DNA from 2 places in the Luteococcus sediminum genome. Region 2 is predicted to be linked to the other one. Evidence: predicted binding sites of a transcription regulator. Region 2 holds the regulator's gene; the other holds the start of a gene.

Region 1 (11,461 bases), on a different contig from region 2:
CCGCGCCCGAGAGCTCCCAGGGCGAGGGGGGACGACCCCCCTTCGATCCCCCCGCGCCCGAGAGCTCCCAGGGCGAGGGGGAATGGGACACGATCCTCTACTCCTCCTGCTTCGACGCCAACGGCGGCCTCTTCGAGGTCCTCTTCGGCGAGCAGGACGCGATCATCTCCGACGAGCTCAACCACGCCTCGATCATCGACGGCGTGCGACTGAGCAAGGCCCGTCGCCTGCGCTACCGCAACCGTGACATGGCCGACCTGGAGGAGCAGCTCAAGGCCTCGCAGGACTGCCGGCGTCGCGTGATCGCCACCGACGGCGTCTTCTCCATGGACGGCTACCTGGCGCCGCTGGACGAGATCTGTGACCTGGCCGACAAGTACGACGCGCTGGTGATGGTCGACGACTCCCACGCCGTGGGCTTCGTCGGCACGCACGGCGCCGGCACCCCGGAGCGCTACGGCGTGCAGGACCGTGTGGACATCATCACCGGCACCCTCGGCAAGGCCCTGGGTGGGGCCTCCGGCGGCTACACCTGCGCCCGCTCCGAGGTGGTCGAGATGCTGCGCCAGAAGAGCCGGCCCTACCTGTTCAGCAATTCGCTGGCCCCCTCCATCGCGGGTGCGACGCTGGCCACCATCGAGCTGCTGGAGCAGTCGGACAGCCTGCGCGAGCAGCTCAACGAGAACACCCGCTGGTTCCGCGAGGAGATGACCCGTCGCGGCTTCGAGATCCCCGAGAGCGACCACGCGATCGTGCCGGTCATGATCGGTGACGCGGTCAAGGCCGCCGCCATGGCCGACATCATCCTGGCCGAGGGCATCTATGTGCGGGCCTTCAGCTACCCGGTGGTGCCCAAGGGCAAGGCGCGCATCCGCACGCAGATGTCGGCCCGCCTCAGCCGCGAGGACCTGGAGGCCGCCGTCGCCGCCTTCGAGAAGGCGCGCGCCGAGGTCGGCTGAGGCTGCCGACGGCCAGGGGGCGGGTACGCTGGCGCGGTGACCAGCAGCCCCGACCCCTGGCGGGCACGCCCCGCGCCGGACGCCACCGACGAGCCCGCCGTGGGTGCAGCGCCCGTGACGATGGCCACCGCCGACGACGCGAAGGCCTGGTGGGACAACGAGGGCCTGCCGTGGAAGCACGAACCCGGCCGCGCCGACAAGGCGTGCATGGCCTGGATCGCCTTCATGGGGCTCTTCGGACTGGCGATGCTGCCGCTGCGCGGATGGCTGCTCGGGCTCAACCCGCCCCTGCTCGTCGCCCTGACCGGGTCACGCTCCGGCACGGCGGCGATGGGCGCCCTGGCCAGCCAGGGACTCGCGCCCCACTGGTGGTTCTACCTGGCGCTCGGATCGCTGATGAGCATCAAGTTCGACTGGGTCTTCTGGTGGGCCGGCAAGCTCTGGGGCCGCGGCATGATCGAGGTCTGGGCCGGCCAGTCGAAGCGGGCCGCCAAGAACTATGCGCGCGCCGAGGGCTGGGCCCGCAAGCTCGGCTGGCTGGGCATGTTCGTCGCCTACGTGCCGATCCCGCTGCCGCTGATGCAGGTGATCTTCGTCCTGGCCGGCTCCACCGGCATGAGCTGGAAGAAGTTCATGGCGCTCGACTTCGTCGCCAGCACCTGCTGGCTGCTCGGTTACTTCTGGTTCGGGTGGAGCGTGGGCGAGCCCGCCGTCGTGCTGCTCAAGGAGTACGCCAAGTACGCCAACTACGTGGCCATCGCCCTGGTCGTCTTCATCTTCGGCTCCACCTTCTGGTCGCAGTCCAAGAAGGCCCGCTGAGCCTCAGCCGGTCAGCGCCACCCGGTAGCCCCGCTCCGCCTGCTCGTTGAAGGCCACCAGGAGCACCCGCTCCACCCGCGTCGACGTGGCACGCACCGTGTGGACCGCGATCCGCGTCGCATCGTCCATCGGCCAGCCGTAGACGCCGGCCGAGATGGTGGGGAAGGCGATGCTGCGCGCACCGAGCTCGTCGGCAATCCGCAGCGATTCCCGGTAGCAGGAGGCCAGCGTGTCCGAGCGGTCCTCGCGGCTGCTGAAGACGGGCCCGACGGTGTGCACCACCCACCGGGCCGGCATTCGTCCCGCCGTGGTGGCCACCGCCTGGCCGGCAGGCAGGCCGTCGACCAGGCTCGTGCGTCGCAGCTCGCGGCAGGCCGCCAGCACCTCGGGCCCGCCGGCGCGGTGGATCGCGCCGTCGACGCCACCCCCGCCCAGCAGGCCGGAGTTGGCGGCATTGACCACCACGTCCACCGCCAGCGAGGTGATGTCGCCGCGCACCACCTCCAAGGTGGTGGCCATCACCGGGCCTTGCCGAAGACGGCCACCAGGAAGTCCGAGTCCTCACGGAAGGGCTTCAGGTCCCAGGTGGACAGGCCCAGCTGCAGCTCCAGCCCGCCCGCGGCCGCCTGGTTGAGGAAGTCGGAGAACTCGTAGCCGCGGCCGGCACCGAAACCGATCACGCACCGCCCCTCGGGGGCCAGGTGCCGGGCCAGGTTGGCCAGGATCCGCGGACGGCTCGACGGGGCCGGGAATGCGATCGCATTGCCGGCGCACAGGATCACGTCGAAGGGCTCGCTGATGCCCTGGGCGGGCAGGTCGAGCAGCGTCAGGTCCTGCACCACATAGCGCGGCCCGGGGGCCTCCTGGCCGGCGATCTCGATCAACGTGGGGTCCAGGTCGACGCCCACCACGTCGTGACCACGCTCGGAGAGCCAGCTGGCGTGCCGGCCCGGGCCGCAACCGGCATCCAAGATGCGCGCCCCGCGCGGGGCCATCGCGTCGACGAAACGGGCCTCGCCCAACAGGTCGGCACCCTCGGCGGCCATCCGGCGGAAGCGCTCGGCGTAGTTGCGCGGGTGCTCGGGGTTCTGGGCGACGATGCGCTCCCAGGTGCCCGGCTCGACACCGGTGGGGGAGGGCTGGGAAGTGGTGGTGGGATCAGTCACCCGTCCATCCTGTCACGCAGTGCACAGGGCGGATCGTCATGGAGCCCCCGACAGGAGTCGAACCCGCGACATCCTCTTTACAAGAGAGGCGCTCTACCTACTGAGCTACGGAGGCGTGCCGACCGTGGCCGACCGCTCAATTGTGCCGGTGGGCGGCCAGTCAGGACAAGCTGCCCGGTTCGGCGAGCCCGTCTCAGAGGCCCGGGGCCGCCAGGAAGCAGGTGCCACAGCCGGACAGCGTGACGGCCTCCCCGGCGGTGATGAAGGCCGACTCGCCCTTGCCCAGGCGAGTGCCCTTCGCGTCACGGACCTCCCCGTCGACCACCAGCAGCACGCGACCGGCATCGGTGGCCGGCAGCTCGACGTCGACACCCTCGGCGGGCTGCACCTGCCACAGCGAGAACTCGGGGGCGGGCGTCGGGAAGTGCAGCAGGCCCGGTGCCTGCTGCTCGCCGCGCACCAGCTCCACCGGGGCGGCGTCGAAGTCCACCACGGCGACCAGCTCGTCGACGTCGATGTGCTTGGTGGTCAGCCCGCCGCGCAGCACATTGTCGGAATTGGCCATGATCTCGATGCCGGTGCCCTTGAGGTAGGCGTGCATGTTGCCGGCAGGCAGGTAGACCCCGTCGCCGGGCTGCATCGTGAAGCGGTTCATCATCAGTGCCGCCAGGATCGAGCTGTCGCCCGGGTAGAACTCGTCGAGCATCACCGCGGTGCGGCAGAAGTCGCCGAACTCGCCCTCCTCGGTGGCGTGCACCAGGCAGCGGGCCACCGTCTCGTCCACCAGGCCTTGGTGGGCCTCGTCGCGGCCCAGGGCGTCCAGGAAGACCTCGGCGAGCCCCGCCGCCCCACGCCGCAGGCGCAGGGGAGCGACCATCTGGTCGAGCTGGGCGATGCCGAGCTGCTCGAAGAGCTCCGCGGTGCGCAGCGGCTCGCGGAAGCCGCACAGGGCGTCGAAGGGGGTCAGGGCGAGCATCAGCTCCGGCTTGGGCCAGTCGTCCTTGTAGGTGCGCGTCGGGTCGGTGAGTTCCACGCCCGCGGCATTCTCCCGGGCGAAACCGGTCTCGGCCTGTTCCCGCGAGGGATGTGCCTGCAGCGAGAGGGGCTGGTTCGCCGCGAGGATCTTCAACAGGTAGGGCAGCACCGGCCCGAAACGCTCGACACTGGCCTGGCCGACCACTTCGGGATGCTCGGCCACCAAGGTGTCCAGTCGCTGTCCGGCGACGACCGACGGAGCGCTGCGATGTGCCCCGAGCCAGTACTCGGCCTGGGGTTCACCGGTCTGCTCGTGACCCAGGATCTCGGCGATCGCGGTGGTTGATCCCCAGACGTAGTTCTGGATGGTTCCAGCCATCGGTTGCATGGGTGCGGATCCTTCTGGTGGGAGGAGGGTCGGGATGCTGCGCGTCCCAGTCTGACAGGTGGGGGGTCCTTCGCGCCGAGTTGCCAAGGGCTCTGCTTGGTCCTTCCTCAGGATGGTGGCTGCTGGTCGCCGCTGACTGCGGTTGTCGGTGGCGGCGCCTAGGATCGAGCCCATGTCCCAACCCATTGCCCTGCCCGACAAACCCCTGGAGGAGTGGCAGCAGGCCATCCTCGACTTCGAACAGGACGCCTCCCGGCTCGACCAGGCACAACGTGAGCAGGAGGTTCGTGATCGTTTCGACATGTCCCTGCCGCGCTACACCCAGGTGCTGAACCAGCTGCTCGACCATCCCGCCGCGCTGGCCCACCAGCCGCTGCTCGTGCGGCGCCTGCGCCGCCTTCGCGAGCAGCGCCGCCTGGCCCGTTCTGCGGCACCCCTGGTGCGGTGAGACATCAGGCGACGGATTTCGCCGGCCGCGGAAGTCCTTCCTGGGCAGGCGGTTGCGGGATAGCGTTGGGTCAAACGCACGCCGTAGCGTCCGAAGGGACGCAAGGAGGAGGATTCCATGGGTATCGGTGACAAGCTCGAGAACGCCAAGGACCAGATCGCCGGAAAGGCCAAGCAGGCCGCCGGGGATGCCACCGACAACGAGCGTCTGCAGACCGAGGGCGCTGCCCAGGAGTTCGACGGCAAGGCCGGCCAGAAGGTCGAGCAGGCCAAGGACAAGGTCGACCAGAAGGTTGACGAGGTCAAGGGCAAGGCCAACGACATCGTCGGCGACCAGAACAACTGACGTAGCCAGCTCTACACGCTGCGGCGATGCCCGGCCCCCGCAGGGGCCGGGCATCGCCGTGTCTGGTCGGTGGGCACCGCCACAAAGCCGTGACAGGGCGCGAGATCTTTGCACTCGTGGGTGGCGAGTGCTAAAAATGGACTTGGCACTCGGCTCGACCGAGTGCCAACCAGAGGTCGACGATGAGGCCCCAGGGGCCGTCCGTCGCGGGCATCCGATGACCTCGACCCAGACATTTGACACACACCCGGGGCCCACGGCCCCTGACGCGGGAGGACTCCCGAAAGACCATGGCAAAGCTGATCGAATTCAACATCGAGGCCCGCCGCGGGCTCGAGCGTGGCATGAACACGCTCGCCGACGCGGTCAAGGTCACCCTCGGCCCCAAGGGCCGCAATGTCGTCCTGGAGAAGAAGTGGGGCGCCCCCACCATCACCAATGACGGCGTGTCCATCGCCAAGGAGATCGAGCTCGAGGATCCCTTCGAGAAGATCGGTGCCGAGCTCGTCAAGGAGGTCGCCAAGAAGACCGACGACGTCGCTGGCGACGGCACCACCACCGCCACCGTGCTGGCCCAGGCAATGGTCCGTGAGGGCCTGCGCAATGTGACCGCCGGGGCCAACCCGATGAGCCTGAAGAAGGGCATCGAGGCCGCCGTGAAGGCCATCAGCGACGAGCTGGGCACCATGGCGATCGACGTCGAGACCAAGGAGCAGATCTCCGCCACCGCGTCGATCTCCGCCGCCGACACCACCGTCGGAGAGATCATCGCCGAGGCGATGGACAAGGTCGGCAAGGAAGGCGTCATCACCGTCGAGGAGTCGAACACCTTCGGCCTCGACCTCGAGCTCACCGAGGGCATGCGCTTCGACAAGGGCTACATCAGCCCCTACTTCGTCACCGACACCGAGTCGATGGTCGCGGAGCTGGAGAACCCCTACGTCCTGCTGGTCGACGGCAAGGTCTCCTCGCTCAAGGAGCTGCTGCCCGTCCTCGAGAAGGTCATGCAGTCCAGCCGTCCGCTGCTGGTCATCGCGGAGGACACCGACGGCGAGGCCCTGGCCGGCCTGATCGTCAACAAGATCCGTGGCACCTTCAAGTCCGTGGCCGTCAAGGCCCCCGGCTTCGGCGACCGCCGCAAGGCCATGCTGGCCGACATCGCCATCCTCACCGGTGGCACCGTCATCAGCTCCGAGGTGGGCCTCTCCCTGGAGACCGCCGGCCTGGAGCTGCTGGGCCAGGCCCGCAGCGTGCGCATCACCAAGGACGAGACGATCATCGTCGACGGCGCCGGCGATGCCGACCAGATCGCCGGTCGCGTCTCGCAGATCCGCAAGGAGATCGAGAACTCCGACTCCGACTACGACCGCGAGAAGCTGCAGGAGCGCCTCGCCAAGCTGGCCGGCGGCGTCGCCGTCATCAAGGTCGGCGCGGCCACCGAGGTGGAGCTCAAGGAGCGCAAGCATCGCATCGAGGACGCCGTCCGCAATGCCAAGGCTGCGGTCGAGGAGGGCATCATCCCCGGCGGTGGCGTGGCGCTGATCCAGGCCGCCAAGAACGTCAAGCTCGACCAGCTCGAGGGTGACGAGGCCACCGGCGCCCAGATCGTGCTGCAGGCCGCCCAGGCCCCGCTGCGCCAGATCGCGCTGAACGCCGGCCTCGAGGGTGGCGTCATCGTCGAGAAGGTCGCCAACCTGCCCGTCGGCGAGGGCCTCAACGCGGCCACCGGCGAGTACGTGAAGATGGTCGAGGCGGGCATCATCGACCCGGCCAAGGTGACCCGCTCTGCCCTGCAGAACGCCGCCTCCATCGCGGCGCTCTTCCTCACCACCGAGGCCGTCATCGCCGACCAGCCCGAGAAGGCTGCCCCGGCCATGCCCGGTGGCGACGAGATGGGCGGCATGGGCTTCTGATCCAGCCCTGCTGACGCACAGTCGCACCACGTCCGAAGGGCGGCTCCCCACCAGGGGAGCCGCCCTTCGGCCTGTCCGGGAGCCCGACTGCTCAGCCCAGGGCCGGCACCCGGGTGCAGTTCACCGGCACCGCCCGGGCGTGTCGGCCGGGCAGAAGTCCTGCAGGGTCTGGTTGACCACACCGGGTTCGCGGATGAAGGAGTTCGTGCACGGCGTGATGGTGGCGTCGTGCCGCGAGGCGATCACCGTGTAGCGCACGCCCGGCTGGGTGAGGCCCCCGGCATTGAGTTCTGTGAGGAAGCTGGAGCCGGCCAGCTGCTGCGGCGTGGCCATCATGTTGTGCCGCTTCGCATGGTCGAACAGGTAGCCATTGGTGGCGGCATTGGTGTCGCGCAGCAGCTGGGCCAGACCGCCGGCCGTCGTGCCATGGTTCGACGGGGTGATGCCCACCAGGTGTCCCACCTTCGCGGTGCCGCCGTACCACTTCAGGTAGGCCCGCGGTAGCGGTCCGCCACCCTGTGAGTGGCCCACCAGGTCCACCTTCTCGGCGCCGGTGCGCTCCCGGACGGTGTCCACCACGCCAGCACTGCTGCCGAGCTGCGGATGTCGCCGGAGAAGGCCGACGACTCCTGCAGCCGGCCTGCCGGGCCCGTCGACGGGTTGTGGGTGAAGGTGTAGACGCACCAGCCGTCGCGGCTCAGCATCGACGACATCCAGCTCCAGTTGGCGAAGGTGTCCTCGCCGGTGCCCGGCACGAGCACGACCGGGTTCTCACCGGGGCGCGGCCGGCAGGAGAAGTCGTTGGCGCCCTGCGGCACCATTCCAGGACGGGTGCTCGCGGCGATCGAGGCGGTGGTCCACAGCCGGTGCACCGGGCCCTGCCCGTGGGCTGGGAAGCCACCGGGGAGTGGGGTGCTGCCAGTCCACCTGGCTGGTCCGGGGTGGGAAGGTCGACGGCCCGGGCGGGGCCGGGGTGCTGGCCAGTCCGGTGGCACGGGCCAGGGCGGCGACGAGGCCGCCCCAACGAGTGCTGCGCATGAAGTGCTCCTGTGGTGGATGGCCGGCACGGTGCCGGCGGTGCTGAGGCTAGGACTCGTCCTCGCGGCACCACCAGCCTCCAAAGCCATGTCACGCCCACCGTGACAGGAACCGTCGCACTACGGGGCCCGCTGAGGGGCTCGACGTTCAGGGCCGGGCCGGGCACGATGAAGCCATGCCCGCACTGCTCGAAGTGATCTGCCTGCACGACGCCGATGCCCGTCGCGCCGAGGATGGTGGTGCGGACCGCATCGAACTGCTCGGCACCCTCGACGACGGCGGCATGTCACCCGAGCCGGCCATGGTGGAGAAGGTGCGTGCCGCCACCGGTGTGGAGCTGCGGCCCATGGTGCGGCTGCGGCCCGGTTTCGGTACTGACGGCGGGGAGTTCGTCCGGCTGCAGGGCCTGGTGAACGCCTATCGCGACGCGGGCGCCGACGGGGTGGTCTTCGGCTTCCTCAACGGCTATGACGAGGTGGACACCGAGGTCTGCGTCGCGCTCGCCGAGACCGCCGACTGCCCATGGACCTTCCACCGGGCCGTCGACCAGGTGCTTGACGCCGACAAGGCCTGGCGGGTGCTGCCCCGACTGCCTCGGCTCGACCAGGTGCTCACTGCCGGATCAGCTCGAGGCGTCGAGCACGGGCTCGACGAGCTGCTGGCCCGGTGCACCGCGGACCCCAGCCTTGCGTCGCTGGTGATGGCAGGCGGCGGGCTGCACCCCGAACACGTCCCCTGGCTGGCGCGGGCCGGCGTGCGTTCCTTCCACATCGGCAAGGCGGCGCGCCCACTGGGCCAGTACAAGGCCTATGTGGACGCTCCGCTGGTGCGCACCTGGCGGGAGCTCATCGACGACGAACTCGCCAAAGATTCGGCAGGACCACGAAGCCCACGGCCATGACCAGGCCGAGGCCACTGCACAGGAGTCCTGCTGTGAGCCCTGGCGTGCGGTAGCGGCACTCGACCACCGACGCGTTCTCGACCGGGACCGTGAGCAACCCCGCCCGTGAGGCCGTGGGGGCCGGCTGGTCGTCCGCGTGGCAGCTCCATCCCTCCTGGGCGGCGGTCGCGAGCACGACCTCCCCGCTGACGGGAGTGGCAAATCGTGCTGCCATGCGGCCAGGTGACGCCGTGATTGCCGGCACCTGGGTGGCGTCGACCTGTCTCTCCAGCTCGGCCAGGTCCAGGCAGGCCAGGTCTCCCGGATGCAGGGTGATCGGTCTGATGGCCTTGACCTGCACCGTGGTGCGCCCGGGCTGGACGGTGATGATCTGGTTGCCGTCGGTCTTCACCTGACGCTGCTCTCCCGTGGCATCGTCCTGCCAGGTGAGCGCCGCGAAACGCCCTGCCAGCTGGACCTGCAAGGTCATACCGGCGGGGCAGCTGACCGTCAGATCGGCACTGTGGCGCGCAGCGATCACCAAGGGTGTCTTGAAGGGCCGGCCGTCCCGGCCAGCAATCGCAGGATGGAGGATGGGCTCTTCCACCAACAGGTTGCGGTTGGAGAAGGCCTGGGCAAGGCCCCCCACCGGATGGCTGGGGGCCGGGGCGAGACGGACCATGGGGAAGGCCTTGCGCTGGACCGTGTCGTCCATGTCGACGGAATTGGCCTCGATCGCCACCGCCGCGAGGGCTGCCATCGCAGGGTCCTGGGCGGCGGTGATCATGCGCCCATTGGCCGTGGCGGTCATGCCAAGGCCCTTCCACGTCGTGGCCACGGACAACGGCATGTTCGAGCTGTAGTAGGAAAGGCCCGGGTAGCCGAGCTGCTCGGGCTCGTTGAGTGCGGTCCACGGCGTTGCTCCACCGGGACGTGCGCCCGAGACGCGATGAGTGGGCCACTGGGCTGCACTGGTGGCTGCCTGTGCCCGACCCAGCGCTGCGCTGGCCCGGTGGTCGAACAGTGGTGATGCGCCGAGGAAATTGCGAATCTCGCGATCGATGTGTTGTGCCGAGGCGACCACTTCCCCCGCCCCCAGGACGATGACCACCGTGACCACCGCCGCGCGGGCACCGCGATGGGTCAGCACACTGGCCACCAGGGTGAGCACGATCGTGGCGCTGGGCCACACCCAGTAGTGGCTGGCCTGCGAGAAGTGCTGGATCGGTTCCGCCCCCGAGGCCACGGCCAGCAAGCCGACGACCACGACGGCAGCCGCCGTCATGGACTCAACCCGGGGCCACGCCAGGGTGGACGTCTGTGCACGCAGACTGCCCCGCTGCACTGCCACCCACGCCGTGACCACCAGCAGGCCGACCACGGTGAAACTGAACCGGTAGGGATTGCCGTTGGGGAAGTCGAAGATGTTCCAGGCCCACACGGTGGTTTCCAGACGCATGGAGAGGAGCGCGGCAGCCACGCCGAGCGGCCAGGCAAGTGCTTCGCGCACGGGCAGCCCGCGGGGAAAGAGTAGCGTCGAGGCCAGCACGAGGACCAAGGAGCCGGCGCAGATGGCGGGGGTGGCCTGGACTCCCTCGCCCAGGGGGAAGAGCTTGGCCACGAACAAGGAGGTTTCGATCAGGTCGAAGTGGTCGAGGCCAAAGGGAACCCCCCTGGAGACGGCCAGCGCGGTGGGGACCAGCAGCACGCCGGTGCACAGGACCCCGATGATGCCGACCACGGCGAAACGGGCCACTGCCCGCAGGGCGCCCAACCACGTGCGGCTCGTGGCAGCCAGCCAGATGAGCAGGAAGAGCGCTGCCCCCAGGCTTGCCATGTAGGCGGTGTAGAAATTGGACCACCACGACAGGGCCACCAGTGCGATCGAGGCCAGCCGGTGCCGGACGGCGGCCGTCCAGCACGCAGCCAGGCACAGCAAGGGGAAGGTTGCCAGACCATCCAGCCACATGGGGGTGTAGATCGAGATGTCGAAGACCCAGCTGGAACTGGCATAGGCGGTTGCCAGCAGCGGGATGGGCCAGATCGCAGCCCGTGGTGCCAGGTGCTTGAGCAACAGGGCCATGGTGGCCGCGGACAGGCAGATCTTGGCCAGGGTGAGGATGGTGAGCGCGGTTTCGATCCGGTGGGGTGGAGCGAAGACCAGGGCCAGGTTGAGGGGGCTGGCGAGATAGGTGGCATAGTCGGGCAGGAAGGCCACACCGCCGCCGGCGGTCCAGTTGAAGCCCCACCCCACCAGGTCACTGCCCCGCAGAACCCGCCCCAAGGTCTGGTGGAAGGCCAGGTACTGCGAGCCGTAGTCACTCAGACCACGCGACGACTTGCCCAAGGGCCAGATCCCGCTGCGCCACATGACGACAAGGTGCAACAGACCGGTGAGCACGGCCGCAAGCACTCCGGGTGCCAGCATCGGCGCCAGTCCGAGCCGGGATCGTCGCACGGCGGGATCAGCGGTCATGTGTCGAATGTAGTGAACGCAGCAGGGATCCTTGGTCAGTTCCTGCGGCGCGCC
Region 2 (11,461 bases):
TGTTGTGTTCGGGCGAGATGCGCAGGCCGACCCGGTCGGCCCCGATCTCGGCGGCGACGGCACGGACCACCTCGATGGACAGCCGGGCGCGGTTCTCGGGCGAACCGCTGTACTGGTCGGTGCGCTGGTTGCTCGCGGACGAGAGGAATTCGTGCAGCAGGTAGCCGTTGGCGTTGTGGATCTCGACGCCGTCCAGGCCGGCCGCGATGGCATTGCGGGCGGCGGTGACGAACTCGTCGACGATGCGGGGCAGTTCGCTGGTCTCCAGTGCGCGGGGCGTGGGGACGTCCTGCCTGCCGTCGGGTCCGTGCAAGGTGATGGGCAGCTCAACGCCTTGGGGGTCGCGCATGACCGGGGCGATGGCGCTGGGTGCCTCGGCCGGTTCGCCGTTGTTGATGCTGGGAAGGGTGAGGCGGCCGCCGTGCATGATCTGCATGACGATGGTGCCGCCGGCGGCGTGGACGGCGTCGGCGACCCGTCGCCAGCCGGCGACCTGATCGTCGGTGTGGATGCCCGCCTGTCCGATGAAGGCCTGCCCGACCGCGCTGGTGCGGGTGCCCTCGGTCACCACCAGGCCGGCCGTGGCGCGCTGCGCGTAGTACTCGACGTGCAGGTCGGAGGGCACGCCGTCGGTACCGGCACGCGACCGGGTCAGCGCCGCCATCGTCACGCGGTTCTTCAGCTGCAGGGCGCCCGCGGTCGCGGGGGCAAAGAGGTCAGTCACGGGTTCGTCTCTCCATCGGTGGTGTTGTCCGGAAGCACAACAACCGACCTGGTCGGACAATTCCCGCCCCCGGAGCCAACTGCCGAACCTCGGCCCTGCTCGCCGCCTGAGCACCCGTGCCACCGGATGGCGGGTCCTCCCTCTGGTCCGAACAACAGCTCGGCGCCCAGTGTGCACGTCGGAGGATGACTGGGCAGGTGGTGCAGCGCATGTCCAGTGAGTTCTGGACGTGCGGAGTCAGCGTCGACACGGTGATCCCAAGACCGATCGCCGGCTGGTTGCGACCGGACAAACCGTCGATGCGCACGGGGACATGCCGTGGAGTCCACGATGGGGCCCGGGGAGGCCAAGACCTTCCAAACCTCCTGTTTGCACAGAACACTGGTGGGCATGTCAGTTCAGAAGCAGGGAAGTGAGCACCACCGAATCAAGGAGCTGGGCCGTCGTCCGGGCCAGATCCGCCTCTCTGATGCTCGAAGCCGAGATTTCAAGGAGGAGGCACGCCGGCAGGCGTCGCTGGTGGCCATCCAGAACCGAGAGTTCGACGACCAGGACTTCGTGGAAGCCGTGAGCGTGGAGTGGGGCGACGAGTGAGAGACGGCTAATGACATGCACCGCCTTGGACGGTGCGCAAGCGAAAAAGTCGCACGTGCCGAGGATGGATATTTCACGCATCCACCCCGTGACCTCGAATCCCATAGGCTCACGGGAATGGAGCCAGACCACCAGACCGTGCAGACTCCCGACGGCAGAAGCCTTGCCACCCACACCTGGGGCAGCGGCGAGCGGGTGGTCGTCTTCGAGTCAGCACTGGGGCTCAGCGGACTGTGCTGGGCGCCGGTGGCGAACCTGCTGGACGGTCGAGTCAGGGCCGTGGCCTACGACCGCGCCGGCTACGGCAGGAGCACGCCGGGCGTTGGAGCCCGAACCCTCGACGCCCTGGCTGCCGACCTGGCGTGCGTGATCGAGGCCCAAGGGGTGCGAGACGTGGTCCTCGTCGGCCACAGCTGGGGCGGGCCAATCGTGCGTCGAGCGGTGGAGCTCATGCCCGCTGGAGTCGTGTCCTTGCTGGTGCTCGTGGATCCGTCAGACGAGCGGACCGAGGCCTACTTCACCCGCCGTACCCGGGCCGTGGAGTGGGTCCATGCCGTGATGTTCCCATCACGCGTTCGGGCCAAGCTCCTCAAGGCCGGGTTGCGGAAGGGGTTGGGGCCCGTCCTGGCCGCAGACGAACTTGAGGCCCTGATCAGTGCCTCCGCCAGCACATCCGCATTACGTGCCTGCGCGAAAGAGGGTCGTCGGATCCGCGCGGGGCTGCTGCAGCTCCGCGAGGGCACCCGGTCTGCGACCGTCCCCACCGTGCTCATCTCGGGCACCAAACCAGCTGTCGGCTCAGCGCGTCGCGACCTCCTTGGAGCCCACCAGCGATCCGTCGCAGCAAACCCCGGGTGGCGCCTGGTCGAGGCGCCTGATTCCGGCCACTACGTGTTGTTCACGCAACCGCAGCTCGTGGCGGACGAGATCCTGCGGGCATGCGACCTACGCGCCGGGGAGTCGGGCTGACAGTCGGGCGTCAGGAAATGATGACGCCGAGCCGTGCGAGGGCGTGCCTGATTCGGTCCAAGGCATCCTCGGGCGTGCACCACCCGACGAAGACGGCCTGGGTTGCGCCCTCGGCCATCAGGGTGAGGTCCAGGGCCGCCCCGTCAATGTCCTCGATGGTGGCTCCTTGTGCCCGAAGGCATCGGCCCACCTCGGACTGGACGCCCCGGCGAGCCTCGGTAAGTGCCTCCGCGATCCACGCGTCCGCGACGCTGGCGGCCACATAGGAGAAGTAGATGCTGGTTCCCGGCCGGCGGCTGGCGGCGGGGGAGATCGCGTGCGTCAGGAAGGCCCACAGGGTCACGGGTTCGCCGGGATCCCCGAGCGCCTCGGGGGTGGTGTGTGCCGCGCCCGCGAGCGTGGCCGACACGCTGCTGCGGACCAGGTCCTGCTTGGTGGGGAAGTAGTGCTGGACCCGTCCGGGGGACACCCCCGCGGCCGCCGCCACCGACCGCACGCTGACGGCCGCCAGGCCATCGCGTGCGATGACGCTCCAGACGGCCTGCAGGATCTGGTTCTGCTTCTCGGTGGACACCCTTGGCACTCTATCAATACGAATGTATCGTCTCCATGTGCGATACGTCCGTATTGGTCGGTTCATGAAGTGGCTCTGCGTCGCCACCGTGTGTGCGCTGGCAGCGGGGCAGCTCGTCGATCTGGTGCGCAGTGACCCGCGAGTGGGTCAGTGGCGAACCGTGCAGGACCGCGCCCGGTATGTGACGGCGCGTGACGAGGTGATGTCGAGGCTCCCGCGCCCCGACCACGAACGGTTCGTGGCCACCAGCTTCGGCCTCGTCCGCGTGGTCACGTGGGTGGGGGCGGAGCCGGGTGGCCCCGTGGTGCTCCTTCCGGGACGCAGCTCCGGAATCCCCATGTGGGCCGAGAACCTACCCAGCTGGATCGGCACGCGCACCGTCCATGCCCTGGATCCGTTGGGCGACGCGGGGATGTCGGCCCAGACAGTCCCTCTGTCTGGCCCGGCCGACCAGGCCCGATGGGTGTCGGAGGTGATCGATGCGCTGGACATCCCCAGGGCGCACCTGGTGGGACACAGTTTCGGGGCGGCGACGGCGGCCGTGGTGGCCACCCGGCATCCCGAACAGGTCGCCTCCCTGGCCCTGCTGGAGCCAGTCCTCGTGATCCAAGGACCGCCGACGTCGGTCCTGCTCTGGTCAGGCGTGCTGGCCCTGCCCACCCCGCAGTCCTGGCGAGACCATGCCCTGGCCCGGATCGGCGGCACGAGTGTCGAGGAAGTCCGCCAGCGGACCCCCATGTCGGAGATGATCGACGCCGCCAGCAGCGGCTATCGGCCCGCCATGCCCACGCCACCGAGGCTGTCCGACGAAGACTGGCGCCAGCTGGCGATGCCGGTCCGCGTCGACCTGGGCGCCGCCTCCACACTGTCCGGGCATGAGCGCGCAGCGGAGCGGATTCGAGCACTGCTGCCCGACGCGACGGTCAAGGTCTGGCCCGGCAGGGGGCACTCCCTCCCAATGGAGGAGAAGGATGCGCTCGGCGAGGAGTTGCTCGACTTCTGGTCTGGGGTGCCTCGCTGATCAGGCCCGTTCGCTCGCGTCCGTGGGCAGGAAGAATGGCGGCTGCGGTAACGTCCCGGGACGTGGATCGCTACAACAAGGACGTCCTGAGCGCGGGCTGGCAGAAGGCCGGCCAGAAGCAGACCATCGACATGCCCATGGAGCTGGGGATGATCGTCGAGGAGCCGTCGACCGGCTTCACCGGCGAGATCGTCAAGTGGGAGAACGGCGTGGTGGTGCTGGAGAACTACAAGCTCAGGCGGCGCTCCTTCCCGGTCGGGCCCGGATTCCTCGTCGAGGGCCAGTCGGTGAGGCTGTGCGTCCCGCCGCGCACCGGGGCTGCCGAGCAGAAGTACACCGCCTCCGGTTCGCGCGTTGCCCCCAAGGCGACGGCCAAGGTGGCGCTCCCGAGCCGCATCTACGTCGAGGGCCGTCACGACGCCGAACTGGTGGAGAAGGTCTGGGGCGATGACCTGCGCCATGTCGGCGTCGTGGTCGAGTACCTGGGCGGCATCAACGACCTGGTGGGCATCGTCGCCGAGTTCAAGCCCGAGAAGGGACGGCGCCTCGGCGTGCTCGTCGACCACCTGGTGACCGGCTCGAAGGAGACCCGCATCGCCCGCGAGGTGGCCAGGGGCGGCTACGGCGAGTACGTGATGATCGGCGGCCACCGCTTCATCGACGTGTGGCAGGCGGTCAAGCCCGAGCGCATCGGCATCAAGAAGTGGCCCGAGGTGCCGATGGACGTCGACTGGAAGAAGGGCACGCTGGCCGCGCTGAACCTGCCGCACAAGGACCAGAAGGACGTCGCCCAGGCATGGCAGGCGATCCTGAAGCGGGTCGACAGCTTCCGCGACCTCGACCCGGCCTTCAACACCGAGGTGGAGAAGCTCATCGACTTCGTCACCCAGGACCACGTCGAGGACTTCTGAACCCAGCCGCCTGCGGTGACCACATAGGCTGGGAGCCGTGGCCAGCACGCAGGACGTCCTCGAACTCATCCAGCAGGTGGCGGCCGAGGTGATCACGCCCCGCTTCCGGGCCCTGGCCGACGAGCAGGTGGAGCAGAAGCACCCCGGCGACTACGTCACCATCGCCGACCGCGAGGCCGAGGTGGTGCTGACCCGCGAACTGCTGCAGATGTTCCCCGACGCCCGAGTGGTGGGGGAGGAGGCCTGCTTTGCCGACCCCCGGCTGGAGTTCTCGCTGGGCGGCGCCGGACGCGCCTTCACCGTCGACCCCGTCGACGGCACCCGCAACTTCGTCAAGGGCAGCCCCGACCACGCCGTGATGGTCGCAGAGCTGGTCGACGGCAGCACCCAGCGGGCCTGGATCTGGCAGCCCGAGCACCAGAAGGCCTACATCGCCGAACTGGGTGCCGGCGTGGAGCTCAACGGTGAACCGCTGGTGCGTCGCGCTCCCGAGCGACCCGCCCTGGGGGCCACCAGCAAGGCGGCCCGCCATGGCTTCGACGCCGACGGTGGCCTGTCGCCCGTGGTGGAGTCCGCCTGGTGCTGCGGCATCGACTACCCGAACCTGCTGACCGGTGGGCTGGACTACCTCGTCTACAAGAATGTGCACCCCTGGGACCACCTGCCCGGGGCGTTGATGGTCACCGAACTCGGCGGCGAGGTCCGCACCTTCGACGCCCGGCCCTATACCGCCACCTGGCACGGGCCGGGCCTGGTCGCCGCGGCGACGCCCGAGCTGGCCGAGCAGGTCCAGCGGCTGTGGCGCGCGCCCTGAGCCGCCGCGGTCGTCGCCGTCCCTGGAATGCTCAGAGGCCGAGCAGCGGCAGGTTCCGGCTCTTCGTGACGCCCTTGGCCTCCAGCGCCCGGTAGAGGTGCGGCAGCGCATTGGCAACCGACTGGGGTGCGAAGGGCCAGTCCACCTCGCGCGGGCCGTTGAGGTCGGCGACCACGTCGTCGATGGTCATGCCCTTCTTGATGCAGTCCTCGGCGGTCGACCAGAGCATCGAGACGGCGGCGCGCTGTTGGGTCACCTCGTCGATACCGACCACCGGGCCGTGTCCGGGGACGAAGAGCGTCTCGGGCCTGGCATTGCTGGTGACCCCGTCGATGGCCTTGGGCCAGGTCTCCACCTGCGAGTCGGGCCCGACGAAGGGGTCGCCGCTGGTCTCGACCATGTCGCCGGTGAAGACCACCTTCTGGTCGGCCACCAGCACGAACAGGTCGGAGTCGCTGTGCCCATTGCCCAGGTGCACGATCTCGACGGTGCGCCCACCCAGGTCGACGGCCCGGATCAGCACCATCGGGTCGCTGGGCCCGACCAGTTCCGAGGGGTCGAAGCCGAGGTCGCGACGGATCACCTCGGGGTCGACGTCGGGATCATTGGTGCCGTCCAGGTGCTGCAGCAGGTTCTCGTGGCCGATGCTGATGACGTCCTCGATGCCCGCCAGCCCGTAGAAGTGGTCGAAGTGGGCGTGGGTGACCACGACGTGGGTGACCGGCCTGCCGACCAGCTCCTGGGCGCGGCGGGCCAGCTCACGGCCCTGCGCGGGCGACGAACCGGTGTCCACCATCAGCACGCCCTCCTGGCCGACGACCAGGCCGACGTTGACGCTGGCCGGCTGGCACTGCACCACACAGATGCCGTCGCGGACCTGCTGCCACTCACCGATCGAGAACTCACGCATGCGCACGAGCCTACTGGTGTCAGATGGCCGGTAGCGTGGGCCCCAAGACCGCACGCCCACCAGCAGTAGGGAGCACCTGATGGCACGTCCCGAGGTCGTCTGCATCTGCGGATCCACCCGCTTCGCCGAGCAGATGCACCAGGCCAACCGGGCCCTGACCATGGCCGGCGCGATCGTCGTCGCCCCGGGCGTCTTCGTGCACGCCGAGCCGGACTTCGAGGTGACGGCCGAGCAGAAGCAGGCGCTGGACGAGTTGCACCGGCACAAGATCGACCTCGCCGACCGGGTCCTGGTGGTCAACCCCGGCGGCTACATCGGCGACTCGACGCGCGCCGAGATCGACTACGCCCGCCGCACCGGCACGCCGGTCTCCTTCACCGACGAGGGCTGAGAGCCAGCCAGCACGACGCAGGAGCACGCCGTTGCGGCGCGCTATATTGGCACTCGCAATGCGTGAGTGCCAGCCGGGTGCCCGCCGGAGCGAGGAGGGATGATGCTGGACGACCGCAGGATGGACGTGCTCAAGGCCATCGTCACCGACTACGTCTCCAGCAAGGAGCCCGTCGGCTCGAAGGCCCTGGTGGAGCGCCACCAGCTGCGCGTCTCCCCGGCGACGGTCCGCAATGACATGGCGGTGCTGGAGGAGGAGGGCTACATCACCCAGCCCCACACCAGCGCCGGACGAATCCCCACCGACAAGGGCTATCGCCTGTTCGTCGACCGGCTCGCGACGGTCAAGCCGCTCTCGGCCGCCGAGAAGAGGGCGATCCGCACCTTCATGGAGGGCGCGGTCGACCTCGACGACATCGTCATGCGCACCGTGCGGCTGCTGGCGCAGGTCACCCACCAGGTGGCGATCGTGCAGTACCCGACCAGCAGCAGCACCCAGGTGCGCCACATCGAGCTGGTGAGCCTGCACGCCGACCGGATCCTGCTGATCCTGATCAACTCCAATGGTCGCGTCGACCAGCGCTCGGTGGAGCTGCCGGACCACTCGGAGGAGACGCTCGCCGTCCTGCGCACCCGGCTGAACGAGGCCGCGGTCGGGCTCACCCCGGCCAGGGCCGTCGAGCAGCTGTCGCTGCTGTTGGTGGACGAGATTGCGGGCGCCCAGGGGCTGCGCGAGCGCGTCGTGGTGGCCACCCTGCTGGAGATGCTGGCCGACGATCCGTCGACCCGGGTCGCGGTGGCCGGTGTGCCGAACCTGAGCCGCTTCGGCGACCAGTTCGAGACCACCGTCAAGCCGGTGCTGGAGGCCCTCGAGGAGCAGGTGGTGCTGCTGCACCTGCTGGGCGAGGCAGCCACCGCCGCCGGTGACGTCACGGTGCGCATCGGGCAGGAGAACCCCTTCGAGCGCCTCCAGTCGACCTCACTGGTCGCCAGCACCTATGGTTCACCGGACGAGTCCTGGGCATCGCTCGGGATCGTCGGGCCCACACGCATGGACTACCCCTCGACCATGGCCTCGGTTCGTGCCGTGGCCCGTTACGTTGGCCGCTTCCTGGCAGAAGGATGACAGACACACCCATGAGTTCCGACTACTACGAGATCCTCGGCGTCGACCGTGATGCGACGCCCGAGCAGATCAAGAAGGCCTACCGCCGCATGGCGATGAAGATGCACCCGGACGTGTCGAGCGAGCCGGATGCCGCCGACAAGTTCAAGCAGGTGCAAGAGGCCTATGAGGTGCTCTCCGACCCGCAGAAGAAGGCCATCTTCGACCGTGGCGGCGACCCGATGGGTGGCGGCTTCGGCGGCATGGGCGGGGCCGGTGGCTTCGGTGGCTTCCCGGGCGGCGGTTTTGGTGGCGGCTTCGACTTCACCAACCTGGTCGACGCGATGTTCGGCCAGCAGGCCCAGCGCGGCCCCCGTTCGCGCACCCGTCGCGGCCAGGACGCGCTGGTGCGCCAGTCGCTCGACCTGGCCGAGGCCGCCTTCGGCGTCACCAAGCCGCTGAAGGTGGAGACGGCCGTCGTCTGCCCGCGCTGCACCGGCAGCGGCTGCGCCGACGACTCCGAGCCAGTGACCTGCACCACCTGCAATGGCCACGGAGAGATCACGCAGATCCAGCGCTCCTTCCTGGGAGACATCCGCACCTCGCAGCCCTGCCCCAACTGCCGCGGCTACGGCACGGTCATCCCGCACCCCTGCGGCGAGTGCTCCGGCGAGGGACGCGTGCGTTCCAGTCGCACCCTGAACGTCAAGATCCCCGCCGGCGTGAGCACCGGCAACCGCATCCACCTTGAGGGCGAGGGCGAGGTCGGCCCCGGCGGCGGTCCGGCCGGCGACCTCTACGTCGAGCTGGTCGTCAACAGCCACGAGGTCTTCCAGCGTGACGGCGACAACCTGGAGATGGTGCTGCGCATCCCGATGACGGCCGCGGCACTGGGCACGACGGTCGACGTCGACACCCTGGAGGCCGAGCGCGAGGACTTCGACGAGGACGCCAAGCGACTGACCGTCGAGATCCCCGCCGGCACCCAGGGCGGCACCCGGGTGAAGGTCGACGGCCGGGGTATCCCGCGCCTGCGCGGCAATGGACGCGGCGACCTGGGCATCACCTTCGTGGTGCAGACGCCCACCAAGCTCGACTCGCACCAGAAGGACCTGCTGGCCCAGCTGGCCGAGGCCCGCGGCGAGATCAAGGTCAATGCTCATGTGCACAAGGGCAAGCAGGGGGTCTTCGACCGTCTCAAGGAAGCCTTCGGCGGCTGATGAGCGACGCCCTCTTCCTCGCGCCCCTGGTCACCGGCCACGGCGCCGAGGCCACCGCCGGTGACCGGATTGCGGTCACCGGCGACGAGGGACGCCACGCGGCCGTCGTGAAGCGGATCGAGCTGGGGGAGTCGGTGCTGCTGGCCGACGGCCATGGCCGCGCCGTGCGCGGACCCGTCGTGGAGGTCTCCCGGCAGGGGATCGTCGTGGAGGTGGCTGAGACCCTCGCCACCCCCGAACGGTCCCACCGCTGGGTGGCGGTGCAGGCCCTCGCGAAGGGCGACCGATCCGACCTGGCCGTCGAGACCATGACCGAGCTGGGCGTCGACGAGGTGCTGGCCTGGCAGGCGAGCCGTTCGATCGTGCGCTGGAGCGCCGAGAAGCAGGCCAAGGGCCTGGCCAAGTGGGGTTCCACCGCCCGCGAAGCCACCAAGCAGTCGCGCCGCTACCGCATCCCAGAGGTCGGGTACGCGACGACCAAGCAGCTCGTGCAGCGCATCGAGGCGGCCAGCCTGGCGCTGGTGCTGCACGAGTCGGCCACCGCCCACATCGGCGAGGTCCAGCTCCCGGCCGGGAGCACTGACAGCCCCGCCGAGGTGCTGTTCATCGTCGGACCCGAGGGCGGCATCAGCCCCGCGGAGCTGGCCGCCTTCCGCGAGGCAGGGGCGGTTCCAGTGCTGGTCAGCGATGGCGTGCTGCGCACCTCCACGGCCGGGGTCGTCGGCCTGGCCCAGCTGCAACTACTGGCCTCGACCACCCGGGAGTCCCGATGAGCTTCTCCTTCACCCCGCGCACCACGCTGGCCAATGGCGTCGGCCGCACGGGCACCATCAGCACCCCGCACGGCGAGATCCAGACGCCTGCCTTCATCGCCGTCGGAACCAAGGCGACGGTCAAGGCCGTGCTGCCCGAGGCCGTCAAGGAGCTCGGCGCCCAGGCCGTGCTGGCCAATGCCTACCACCTGTATCTGCAGCCCGGCAGCGACCTGGTGGACGAGGCAGGGGGGCTGGGCCGCTTCATGAACTGGGACGGCCCCACCTTCACCGACTCGGGCGGCTTCCAGGTGATGAGCCTGGGCGCCGGCTTCAAGAAGGTGATCGCGATGGATGCCAGCCGCGTCACCAATGACGACGTGATCGCCGAGGGCAAGGAGCGGTTGGCCCACGTCGACGATGACGGCGTCACCTTCAAGAGCCACCTCAACGGCGACCTGCACCGCTTCACCCCCGAGGTGAGCATGCGGGTGCAGCACGAGCTGGGCGCCGACATCATGTTCGCCTTCGACGAGCTCACCACCCTGATGAACACCCGCAGCTACCAGGAGAGTTCCCTGGAGCGGACCCGCCGGTGGGCCGAGCGCTGCCTCGCGGCACACCGCAAGCTCACCGAGGAACGCGTCGGCAAGCCCTACCAGGCCCTCTTCGGCGTGCTGCAGGGCGCGCAGTACGAGGACCTGCGCCGCAAGGCGGCCCGCGACCTGGGCTCGATGGAGGTCGACGGCCAGAACTTCGACGGCTTCGGCTACGGCGGTGCGCTGGAGAAGGAGAACCTCGGCACCATCTGCACCTGGATGAGCGAGGAACTGCCCTTCGACAAGCCACGCCACCTGCTCGGCATCAGCGAGCCCGATGACTTCTTCGCCGCCGTGGCGGCCGGCGCCGACACCTTCGACTGCGTGAACCCGTCCCGCGTGGCGCGCAATTCGGCGATCTACACCGCCGAGGGGCGCTACAACCTGTCGACGGCCCGCAACCGCCGCGCCTTCGAGCCGCTCGAGGACGGCTGCGACTGCTACACCTGCACCCACTACACCCGGGCCTACCTGCACCACCTGTTCAAGGCCAAGGAGATGCTCGCCTCGACCCTGGCGACCATCCACAACGAACGCTTCACGGTGCGGCTGGTGGACTCGATCCGCGACTCGATGGACTCGGGCGACTTCGAGGCCTATCGCGACGACTTCCTGGGGCGTTTCTACGCCTCCAAGGTGGCCGCCGCGGGGAATGCCGTGGCCTTGCCCAGCGTTGAGACCAGTGACTGAGAGAGGCGATGGAATGCGTGATCCGAGGGAACTGTACGAACTGTCCGGCGCACCGGTCTACGGTGCCCCTGCACTGGTGGCGCTGAGCGGCTTCATGGACGCGGGCCAGGCCGCGCAGATGGCGTCCCAGCACCTGATCGACACCCGCCCGAGCCGCATCATCGCCCGTTTCGACGTGGACCAGCTCG

The links. The regulator HrcA, encoded in region 2, represses chaperone genes, less so after heat shock. The targets are predictions, from matches to a motif close to TTGGCACTCGNNNNNNNCGAGTGCCAA.
Positions count from the first base shown of each region.
Region 1: the regulator HrcA is predicted to act here: its motif matches at 5,243-5,269, upstream of groL (chaperonin GroEL).

Region 1 is NZ_BAAGQL010000013.1:315,378-326,838, reverse strand. Features, by position in the region: gene ACYVKA_RS08415 (glycine C-acetyltransferase) at 1-959, shown strand, start outside; gene ACYVKA_RS08410 (DedA family protein) at 1,080-1,778, shown strand; gene ACYVKA_RS08405 (O-acetyl-ADP-ribose deacetylase) at 1,782-2,297, opposite strand; gene ACYVKA_RS08400 (class I SAM-dependent methyltransferase) at 2,297-2,944, opposite strand; tRNA gene ACYVKA_RS08395 (tRNA-Thr) at 2,984-3,059, opposite strand; gene manA (mannose-6-phosphate isomerase, class I) at 3,138-4,307, opposite strand; gene ACYVKA_RS08385 (DUF3263 domain-containing protein) at 4,480-4,755, shown strand; gene ACYVKA_RS08380 (CsbD family protein) at 4,873-5,100, shown strand; gene groL (chaperonin GroEL) at 5,391-7,013, shown strand; gene ACYVKA_RS08370 (alpha/beta hydrolase) at 7,134-7,592, opposite strand; gene ACYVKA_RS08365 (esterase/lipase family protein) at 7,499-7,885, opposite strand; gene ACYVKA_RS08360 (copper homeostasis protein CutC) at 8,227-8,952, shown strand; gene ACYVKA_RS08355 (YfhO family protein) at 8,897-11,407, opposite strand.
Region 2 is NZ_BAAGQL010000050.1:205,497-216,957, forward strand. Features, by position in the region: gene ACYVKA_RS16330 (alkene reductase) at 1-724, opposite strand, end outside; gene ACYVKA_RS16335 (antitoxin MazE-like protein) at 1,115-1,318, shown strand; gene ACYVKA_RS16340 (alpha/beta fold hydrolase) at 1,436-2,287, shown strand; gene ACYVKA_RS16345 (TetR/AcrR family transcriptional regulator) at 2,298-2,861, opposite strand; gene ACYVKA_RS16350 (alpha/beta fold hydrolase) at 2,926-3,882, shown strand; gene ACYVKA_RS16355 (DUF3097 family protein) at 3,918-4,793, shown strand; gene ACYVKA_RS16360 (inositol monophosphatase family protein) at 4,831-5,607, shown strand; gene ACYVKA_RS16365 (MBL fold metallo-hydrolase) at 5,639-6,517, opposite strand; gene ACYVKA_RS16370 (hypothetical protein) at 6,597-6,908, shown strand; gene hrcA (heat-inducible transcriptional repressor HrcA) at 7,011-8,033, shown strand; gene dnaJ (molecular chaperone DnaJ) at 8,045-9,232, shown strand; gene ACYVKA_RS16385 (16S rRNA (uracil(1498)-N(3))-methyltransferase) at 9,232-10,005, shown strand; gene tgt (tRNA guanosine(34) transglycosylase Tgt) at 10,002-11,273, shown strand; gene ACYVKA_RS16395 (PAC2 family protein) at 11,287-11,461, shown strand, end outside.